2 regions of the Aeribacillus sp. FSL K6-2848 genome follow, and region 2 is predicted to be linked to the other one. Evidence: a T-box and tRNA genes for the amino acid it is inferred to sense, from the RefSeq annotation. Region 2 holds a T-box; the other holds one or more tRNA genes.
The links. A T-box is a leader RNA that pairs with one kind of tRNA and senses whether it is charged. The one in region 2 lies ahead of alaS (alanine--tRNA ligase), so its partner is inferred to be a tRNA-Ala.
Positions count from the first base shown of each region.

Region 1: it has a tRNA-Ala gene. The T-box ahead of alaS (alanine--tRNA ligase) is inferred to sense a tRNA for this amino acid. The anticodon was not compared.

Region 1 covers NZ_JBBOQQ010000001.1:1,057,551-1,062,554, reverse strand. The annotation lists gene NSS70_RS05395 (1,4-dihydroxy-2-naphthoate polyprenyltransferase) at 1-792, shown strand, start outside; gene NSS70_RS05390 (TraR/DksA C4-type zinc finger protein) at 1,167-1,919, shown strand; tRNA gene NSS70_RS05385 (tRNA-Asn) at 1,980-2,051, opposite strand; tRNA gene NSS70_RS05380 (tRNA-Ile) at 2,151-2,224, opposite strand; tRNA gene NSS70_RS05375 (tRNA-Gly) at 2,231-2,301, opposite strand; tRNA gene NSS70_RS05370 (tRNA-His) at 2,530-2,605, opposite strand; tRNA gene NSS70_RS05365 (tRNA-Phe) at 2,623-2,695, opposite strand; tRNA gene NSS70_RS05360 (tRNA-Asp) at 2,806-2,881, opposite strand; tRNA gene NSS70_RS05355 (tRNA-Met) at 2,884-2,960, opposite strand; tRNA gene NSS70_RS05350 (tRNA-Ser) at 2,971-3,060, opposite strand; tRNA gene NSS70_RS05345 (tRNA-Ile) at 3,073-3,149, opposite strand; tRNA gene NSS70_RS05340 (tRNA-Met) at 3,156-3,229, opposite strand; tRNA gene NSS70_RS05335 (tRNA-Ala) at 3,240-3,312, opposite strand; tRNA gene NSS70_RS05330 (tRNA-Pro) at 3,324-3,400, opposite strand; tRNA gene NSS70_RS05325 (tRNA-Arg) at 3,404-3,480, opposite strand; tRNA gene NSS70_RS05320 (tRNA-Leu) at 3,486-3,574, opposite strand; tRNA gene NSS70_RS05315 (tRNA-Gly) at 3,582-3,653, opposite strand; tRNA gene NSS70_RS05310 (tRNA-Leu) at 3,660-3,741, opposite strand; tRNA gene NSS70_RS05305 (tRNA-Lys) at 3,749-3,824, opposite strand; tRNA gene NSS70_RS05300 (tRNA-Thr) at 4,142-4,214, opposite strand; tRNA gene NSS70_RS05295 (tRNA-Val) at 4,374-4,449, opposite strand; rRNA gene NSS70_RS05290 (23S ribosomal RNA) at 4,546-5,004, opposite strand, start outside.
Region 2 covers NZ_JBBOQQ010000001.1:3,026,525-3,031,528, forward strand. The annotation lists gene alaS (alanine--tRNA ligase) at 1-2,485, opposite strand, end outside; T-box leader at 2,558-2,764, opposite strand; gene NSS70_RS14655 (AI-2E family transporter) at 2,814-3,875, opposite strand; gene NSS70_RS14660 (hypothetical protein) at 3,948-4,133, opposite strand; gene recD2 (SF1B family DNA helicase RecD2) at 4,333-5,004, opposite strand, start outside.

The sequences.
Region 1 (5,004 bases), 2.0 Mb from region 2:
ATTCATATTGGACTTTTTCTTACGATGCTTACTGCCTCGTTGTTAATTCAAACAGCCACAAACTTATTTAATGAATATTTCGATTATAAACGAGGTCTTGATACAGAAGAATCTGTCGGAATTGGAGGAGCAATTGTCCGAAATGGCTTCAAGCCCCAAACCGTTTTAAATTTAGCAATCACATGTATTGTTGTCTCTATCCTATTGGGAATTTACATCTGTCTCCAGTCAAGCTGGTGGTTGGCATTAGTCGGTTCAATTTGTATGGCAGTAGGATACTTATATACTGGAGGTCCATATCCAATCGCTTACACGCCGTTTGGCGAGCTAGCTTCAGGTTTATTTATGGGAGTCGTTATTATCCTTATTTCCTTTTTTATTCAGACAGGTTATCTAACTTCAACAGCTTTCATTCATTCGATCCCGATTGCGATCACGATCGGCGCCATCATGCTTGCGAATAACATAAGAGACTTAGACGGCGATAAGGAAAACGGAAGAAAAACATTAGCAATTTTGCTTGGCCGCCAGAATGCAATTCGATTTTTAGCAATTATGTTTATTGTTTCTTACTGTCTCATTTTTATTATGATCATTTTTGATTATTCCACATGGTGGTCTATTCTAGCTTTTCTTAGCATTCCAAAAGCTATTCAGGCGGTGAAGCGATTTGTCGGCAAAACAAAGCCTATTGAAATGATGCCGGCCATGAAAGCAACATCGCAAACAAACACTTTATTAGGCTTTTTGCTTGCTGCAGGTTTGCTCATAAGCACCATCATATCTCAGTAACACGATAGTATGTTTACTATCGTGTTTTTTTATTAAGCTTTACTGTGAAATTTGTTCTGTATCATCCACTCGCAATTTCAATATGCTGAGCAAATATTTTGTCCTGAAAAAACATCTCGATAGGTCACAGCCTCTTTATCGGATAGCCAGCCTGTTTCTCAGCCGAATGATGTTGTGGTAGCCTTTCAAGTGCCATCAGCTTCAAAGCATAGCGTTAAAAAAGGCGTGGAAGCAGCAATCCTTTCCTGACATGTTTTAAAATGATGATGAAATTTATGGCTGCAAAGGTGAATTTTTTTCATGATTTTAAAGTTATAATTTATTCCTTTTCGTCCAAAATAGCTTTAGATTCTAAAAAAGAAGGTGTCTTTCATATGGACATGGACGAAAAAAAATTAAAGGAATTTCAAAAGCAATTAATATTCATGAAAAATGAGATTGAAAAACGTTGGGATAATAACGATCATTTTCAATTGGAAAAAGGGCTGGACCATGAATCAACTGGAGAGCTTTCCAGCTACGACAATCACCCCGGAGACGATGCGACCGAACTGTATGAAAGAGAAAAAGATTTAGCATTAAATAAACATTTAGAAAAAGAATATGAAGAGATCGTTGAAGCATTAGAAAGAATTCATGAGGGTACTTACGGTACTTGTTCCGTCTGCGGAAAAAAAATTGATGAAGACCGTCTCAAAGCCATACCGACAGCCAAAACATGCAAAGAACATACTCTAGTTCAAACGATTTCTCATGAAAGACCTGTAGAGGAAGAAATACTTGATGCGACTTTTCACGGATCCTCTCAAATCGACCATGAAAATACCGCTGTTACTGAACCGTATGATTATTTTCAAGATGTTATCGAATACGGAACGTCAGAAACACCGCAAGATGTAAGAACTCCACCGTTATCGTACGGAGATATGTATAATTCCGATGATGAAATTGGATATATTGAAGATATTGAAAACTTCATTTATACAGATATTGAGGGAAAAAACGTAAACGTCTATCCGTCACATGAACATAAACGATATGAAAAAATGCTTGATGAAGAGGATTTAACAGTTTTATGGGGAGATCTTCCATTAACAGAAAAAGAACCATATACGAAAAATGATTAAAATTACAAGAAGACAAAAAAAGCGTTGCAAACTGCAACGCTTTTTTTGATTTCGAAATGACTCCGCAGGCAGGATTCGAACCTGCGACCGTTCGGTTAACAGCCGAATGCTCTACCACTGAGCTACTGCGGAATATAAAAAAAATTTAAGGCATTTTGCCAAATAGAACAGCTATTGACTGACAATTGCAGCAATGTCAATTGCCCAACTAAGCTGCTTAAAAAATAGCAATGGGCCTGAGTGGACTTGAACCACCGACCTCACGCTTATCAGGCGTGCGCTCTAACCAGCTGAGCTACAAGCCCATATTAAGCGGGTGATGGGAATCGAACCCACGACATCAGCTTGGAAGGCTGAGGTTTTACCACTAAACTACACCCGCGCGAAAATATTTATTTTTCTATTTAAATGATAAACACGCATTTTCCATGCCTCTTCCTCTTCCAGCATTGTTCGAGGATGTAAATGCGTCGAGGTAACTCGCAGATAATTCATTGAAGTGTCGCTCGTGGCTGAGGTTTTACCACTAAACTACACCCGCATAATAAGCTGATAATAGAAATAAATACTTATTTTCAATGCCATATTATCTATCTCTACTATAGGCAAATGGGGCGACTGATGGGAATCGAACCCACGAATGCCAGAGCCACAATCTGGTGCGTTAACCACTTCGCCACAGTCGCCGCAATTAATAAAACAATGGCTCGGGACGGAATCGAACCGCCGACACAAGGATTTTCAGTCCTTTGCTCTACCGACTGAGCTACCGAGCCGTAAAACTCCGATAAAAAGTTATGTACAATCCATCATTAAAGAAAGAATTCATTGACACAACCTGCTGTACTTGAAAAATTCCTCCTACAGCTGTTGAATCAATAATTAATGGCGGTCCCGACGGGAATCGAACCCGCGATCTCCTGCGTGACAGGCAGGCATGTTAACCGCTACACTACGGGACCATTGGTTGCGGGGGCAGGATTTGAACCTGCGACCTTCGGGTTATGAGCCCGACGAGCTACCGGACTGCTCCACCCCGCGATAATAATGACGGAGGAGGAGGGATTCGAACCCCCGCGCGGTTTGACCCGCCTCTCGGTTTTCAAGACCGACCCCTTCAGCCAGACTTGGGTACTCCTCCATATAATAAAGATGGTGGACCTTGCAGGATTCGAACCTGCGACCGGACGGTTATGAGCCGTCTGCTCTGACCAGCTGAGCTAAAGGTCCGAAAAATGGCGGTGGAGGGGATCGAACCCCCGACCTCACGGGTATGAACCGTACGCTCTAGCCAGCTGAGCTACACCGCCAAATTAAATATGGAGCCTAGCGGGATCGAACCGCTGACCTCCTGCGTGCAAAGCAGGCGCTCTCCCAGCTGAGCTAAGGCCCCTTTAAATTCCCTGGTCGGGAAGACAGGATTCGAACCTGCGACCCCATGGTCCCAAACCATGTGCTCTACCAAGCTGAGCTACTTCCCGATATGGCGCGCCCGAGAGGAGTCGAACCCCTAACCTTTTGATCCGTAGTCAAACGCTCTATCCAATTGAGCTACGGGCGCCAATATGGTGCCGAGGACCGGACTTGAACCGGTACGGTAGTCACCTACCGCAGGATTTTAAGTCCTGTGCGTCTGCCAATTCCGCCACCCCGGCAGAGAAAAGCGGAAGACGGGATTCGAACCCGCGACCCCCACCTTGGCAAGGTGGTGTTCTACCACTGAACTACTTCCGCGTATTATGCGGGTGGAGGGACTTGAACCCCCACGCCGTAAGGCGCTAGATCCTAAGTCTAGTGCGTCTGCCAATTCCGCCACACCCGCGTCAAAATGGTGAGCCATGGAGGATTCGAACCTCCGACCCTCTGATTAAAAGTCAGATGCTCTACCGACTGAGCTAATGGCTCATAAAAAAATTTTTTCTCCTAATCCATTTTTCATTTGTCAGATGTCCCTTCCTCTGCCAGTCTTTTCGAGGATGTTGGATGCGTCGGGACAACTCGTCGCTTATTCGATGAAGCCTTGCTCGTTGCTCTACCGACTGAGCTAATGGCTCATATAAAGTAATTTTTTCTTAAAAATCGGTCATATGCCCCTTCCTCTTCCAGTTTTCTCAAAAACGCTGGATACGTCGGGACAACTCTCTGATTGTTCGTCGAAGCATTGCTCGTTGCTCTGATGACTAATCTAAAAGTTCCTGCTCAATATGCAACACCTTTAATGATGCCGGCGAGAGGAATCGAACCCCCAACCTACTGATTACGATTCAGTTGCTCTGCCAATTGAGCTACACCGGCATGATGAATACAACAATCAATAATCAGTCTTGCTTCATTTGATCGTCGTTCCAATCTTAGAAATCTTGTCCAAGGAAAAGTTCAATTGGTACGATGAAGCAGCATGAAAGACGATATCTCGACCGTGCTTTGCCAATTGAGCTGAATCGATATACTGTATGGTGGAGGATGACGGGATCGAACCGCCGACCCCTTGCTTGTAAGGCAAGTGCTCTCCCAGCTGAGCTAATCCTCCAATTCAAAAATCACCAGAGGACATATGCAAAGTAAATAAAAGTCCATAATTCTTTCAAAACTAGATAACGGTTCCTTCACGAATAGATGCTCTTTCTTGGTTAAGTCCTCGATCGATTAGTATCCGTCAGCTCCACGTGTCACCACGCTTCCACCTCGGACCTATCTACCTCGTCATCTTCAAGGGATCTTACTCGCGTTTAGCGATGGGAAATCTCATCTTGAGGGGGGCTTCACGCTTAGATGCTTTCAGCGCTTATCCCTTCCGCACATAGCTACCCAGCGGTGCCCCTGGCGGGACAACTGGTACACCAGCGGTGCGTCCATCCCGGTCCTCTCGTACTAAGGACAGCTCCTCTCAAATTTCCTGCGCCCGCGACGGATAGGGACCGAACTGTCTCACGACGTTCTGAACCCAGCTCGCGTACCGCTTTAATGGGCGAACAGCCCAACCCTTGGGACCGACTACAGCCCCAGGATGCGATGAGCCGACATCGAGGTGCCAAACCTCCCCGTCGATGTGGACTCTTGGGGGAGATCAGCCTGTTATCCCCGG
Region 2 (5,004 bases):
ACCCTTTGTCAACTAAGTCTTTTGTGATGCCGGCTGCTAAATTTACTTTTCCGTCTGATACCGTTGCTAGCACAACAATAGCCGAGCCGAGCTTTTGCTTCAGTTCATCGACCATGCCGCGCAATCTGTTCATATCTTTCACTTGAACTTTTTCCGCAAGAACTGTTACACCGTTGATCGTTACCGCTTTTTCAGCGATGTTCCCCGCTTCCAGATTGCTAAGCTTCATCGTAAGAGATTCGTTTTCCCGCTGTAGTTCTTTTATTTCTTGCTGCAGACTGTCAATTCTCTCCGGCAGATTTTTTACATTCGCTTTCAGTTTTGCCCCAATTTCCTTTAACAATAAATATTGTTCATTCATAAACCGGTACGCTTCTTTTCCTGTCACCGCTTCAATTCGGCGGGTTCCTGCACCAATTCCAGTTTCGGAAACAATCTTAAACAGTCCGATTTCCGCTGTATTTGTTACATGGCATCCGCCGCAAAGCTCAAGCGAATAATCGCCTACTTGAACAACGCGAACAATTTTTCCGTATTTTTCTCCAAATAAAGCCATCGCGCCCATCGCTTTCGCTTCGTCAAGAGGCATGTGCTCGATAGAGACTGGAATGCTTTCCCAAATTTTCTCATTTACAATTCGTTCAATTTCTTCCAGCTCTTCTGTTGAAACTTGTCCAAAATGTGAAAAGTCAAAACGGAGACGGTCGGAAGCAACAAGCGATCCAGCTTGGTTGACATGTACGCCCAGCACGTCCTTCAGCGCTTGGTGCAGCAAATGTGTCGCTGTATGATTTTTCACGATGGATTTTCTAGACTCTGCACAAACGGAAGCGTAAACTGCTGCTCCTTTTGTCAAAACGCCTTTTTCGATGACAGCCCGGTGCAAGTGTTGGCCGTTCGGCGCTTTTTGCACATCTTTTACGTTTAAGACCACATCATCATTTTTGATGATTCCTTTGTCAGCAATTTGACCTCCGCTTTCAGCATAAAAAGGCGTCTCGTCCAATATAATTTGGACCTCTTCCCCGCTCTCGGCTTGATCGACTAATTCCCCATCTTTTATGATCACAAGCACCCGTGCATTTGCTTCCAGGGTATTGTAGCCGACAAATTTGCTTTCCTCTTTTAATTCCACAAGAATTCCGCTTTGCACTTGCATCGAGTCGACATCCTGTCTGGCTTTTCTTGCACGTTCTTTTTGATGCTCCATTTCTCGTTCAAAGCCTTCATAATCCAGCTCCATGCCTTCATCTTGTGCGTATTCCTCCGTCAATTCCACTGGAAAACCGTATGTGTCGTAAAGCCGAAACACATCTTCGCCTGGAATTATTCGGCTACCCTGTCCTTTCTGCTTTTTGATTACATCCGCTAAAATGGCAAGCCCTTCATGGAGAGTCTCATGGAAACGCTCTTCCTCATTTTTAATTACCTTTTGAACAAAGGATGCTTTTTCTTTTACTTCCGGATAGTAATCGTTCATAATTTCCGCTACAACCGGAACTAATTCATACATAAACGGGCGGTCTATGTTGATCGTTTTTGCATACCGAACCGCTCTGCGGATAAGACGGCGAAGTACATACCCTCTGCCTTCATTAGAAGGTAGCGCACCGTCTGCAACAGCAAATGTAACCGTGCGGATATGGTCGGCAATCACTTTAAAAGCGACATCTTTCTCTTTGTCGGTTCGATAAGCTTCCCCCGAAATCTTTTCGGTAGCTTGAATGATCGGTAAAAAGAGATCTGTGTCAAAGTTGGTCGGCGCATTTTGAATGACAGAAACCATTCGCTCTAAGCCCATGCCTGTATCAATATTCTTTTTTGGAAGCGGAGTGTAAGTTCCATCAGGATTATGATTAAATTGAGAAAAAACAAGATTCCAAACTTCCAAATAGCGTTCGTTTTCACCACCGGGATAAAGTTCCGGATCATTTGGATCGTTTCCAAATTCTTCTCCACGATCATAAAATATTTCAGTATTTGGTCCGCTTGGCCCTTCACCAATATCCCAGAAATTCCCTTCCAAACGGATAATTCGTTCTTCCGGCAACCCGATTTTATTTTTCCAAATGTCATACGCCTCTTCATCTTCCGGATGAATAGTAACTGATAATCTATTTGGGTCGAAGCCAATCCATTTTTCGCTTGTTAAAAATTCCCATGCCCATTCAATCGCCTCTTCTTTAAAATAGTCGCCGATTGAGAAATTTCCGAGCATTTCGAAAAATGTATGATGGCGTGCTGTTTTTCCGACATTTTCAATATCGTTTGTTCGGATTGATTTTTGTGCGTTAGTAATTCTCGGATTTTCAGGAACAACCCTTCCGTCAAAATATTTTTTCAATGTTGCGACACCGCTGTTGATCCACAATAGTGACGGATCATCAACCGGAATTAAAGAAGCGCTCGGTTCAACCGAATGTCCTTTTTCCTTAAAAAAATCTAAAAACATTTGACGAACTTGTGCTGAAGTGAGCTTTTTCATGGCATTCCTCCTAAAATGTCTTCATTTTTCTCGCAAAATAAAAACTCTCGCCTATGTAAATGCTCTGATTTACACAGGGACGAGAGTTACTCGCGGTACCACCCTGATTATGAGCCAATTGCTCATCACCTTCATTTGCCGTAACGTGGCATTTTCGTCAGGTTTTGCCTGCACTCAGAATTAGCGTTCTGTTGCCCTTCATCTAGAGCTTCTTTCAGCCTCGGAAGCCCCTCTCTTTTAAGATGGACTGCAACATACTCGATTCGTCATCGCTTTCATGCACTTATTCCATGTCTATCACGAATTATAGACAAGGAAAAATCGCTTGTCAATGCGCTTTCCTCAGACGGATGATATGCAGCAATATCTCTTTCAGAACAGTGATAAAAGGCACAGCTAAAATTAAACCGATCACTCCGCCGATTTCTCCGCCCGCCAAGAGCGCCATAATAATCACCATCGGATGCATATGCAGGCTTTTCCCAACGATGAAAGGGCCAAGAATATTACTTTCAATAAATTGCAGCCCAAAAATGATGAAAAGCACTACAATTATTTTGTTAATGGAGAGCGTTGCAGCGACCATCAAAGCAGGAACCGCCCCGATAAATGGACCGAAATAAGGAATAATATTGGTCATTCCGATAATCGTCCCTAAAATTAACGGATATTTAATTTTAAACAGCCAAAACAAAATCGAAGCCGCCAGCCCGATCAGAAAACAAACAAATAGTTGCCCCCGCAAATAACTTCCGAGCGACTCATCGACGTTTTCTAAAAAACGTCTCCCTTCACGTCTCCATTTCTTCGGGGTGAAGTACCAAATGGCCTTTTTCATTTTCTCATAATCTTTCAACATATAAAAAACGAGAAAGGGAATGACACCAATAATAACAGCATAATCAATAATTGACTTCATGCTTGAAAGCATCCGTTCAAGAAAGGCAGCGACGGATGTTTCCATTCCAGCAATAAAAGATTCAATTCGATGATGAATTTCTCCAGGTAAATTGGTTGTTCCGTCATGAATTTTATCCGTCCAGCTTTGGTAATATTTTGTAAACATAGGGATATTTTCGGAAAGGTCTTTCATTTGTTCAACAAAAATTGGGACACCTTTATAAGAGCTAAAACCGACTCCTCCGAAAAAAATAAAATAGATGATGAGAATCGAACATGTTCTTGGAACACCTGAACGGTAAAGTTTTTCCACTACGGGATGAAGCAAGTAGGTAATGAAGACGGAAAGCATAAAAGGAATTAAAACAGCTTTTAACATTTTGAAAATAGGAAACCAAATGACTTTTAGCTGAAGAACCATATATACAAACAATGATAAAATGAGAAAAAAAATGATTCGGAAAAGCCATTTCCGCTCTCGCTCATTCATCCCGCATCCCTCCTCTTTTTATTTTGAGGAATGCTCACGAAAATATGCATGAAGGCGCCCATTTTAGGCGCCTCAAATCGCACGATCTTCTTCAGGAAACAAGTCATCTAAAGAACTTAGTGTTCCGTCTTCTTCTACTTGATGTGTGTGAATAATACCTTTTGTAACGGTAAGCTCAATAAAACAATGCCAACAATAATACTGATTGACTCCGATTTTTCCAATATCTTTGCTTTTACAATTCGGACATGTTAACAAACAGGGACACCTTCTTTATTCATTTATTTAATTATTTATTAATCCGGTATATTCTCGCTATGCACACTACTATTTGTTACCATTTTCCAAAAAATTATACGTCTCTATAAAGCATGCTTTTTTATGCTTAAACAATTTGTCCCCTGTTTGTAGCATCATCTGTCAATCGTTATCGATCTTATGGAAAGGAACAAATTTATTATCCTTCGCCCTCTTCCATAAAATCATATGGAGTGATGTTCTCCATCCCAATGTTGGCATCTTCTAGTGGAAAAGGAAGCTCCTCTTTCAGCTCGGCAAGTTCAGACGTTTTCAGCCTCTCTTTTAAGGTTGTCTGCCTCATCGACTCCTGATTGTTGTATACTCCCATTTTTAACGCTTCCCATTCTCCGCACATAATTAAAAATTGCTTGCTCCTTGTAACAGCTGTATAAATCAAATTTCTTCTCAACATCCGAAAGTAGCCTTTTACTACCGGAAAAATGACAATCGGAAATTCGCTTCCCTGCGCTTTATGGATGGAGCAGCAGTAAGCATGAGTAAACTGATTAAAATCTTGCTTCGTATAGGTTACTTCGATACCGTCGTAAGAAATGACCACCATATCTTCTTTTTCGACATTTTCTTTTGCGTAAAAAATAGAAACAATCTCCCCAATATCGCCATTAAACACGTTTTGATCAGGCTGATTGACGAGCTGCAGCACTTTGTCCCCGATTCGGTAAATAACGTTGCCATGCTTGATCTCTCTTTTTTCTTTTGAAGGGGGGTTTAACATTTCCTGAAGCATTTCATTCAACTGATCAATGCCGGCAATCCCTCTGTACATCGGTGCCAACACCTGTATATCCTTCGCAGAATATCCTTTTTT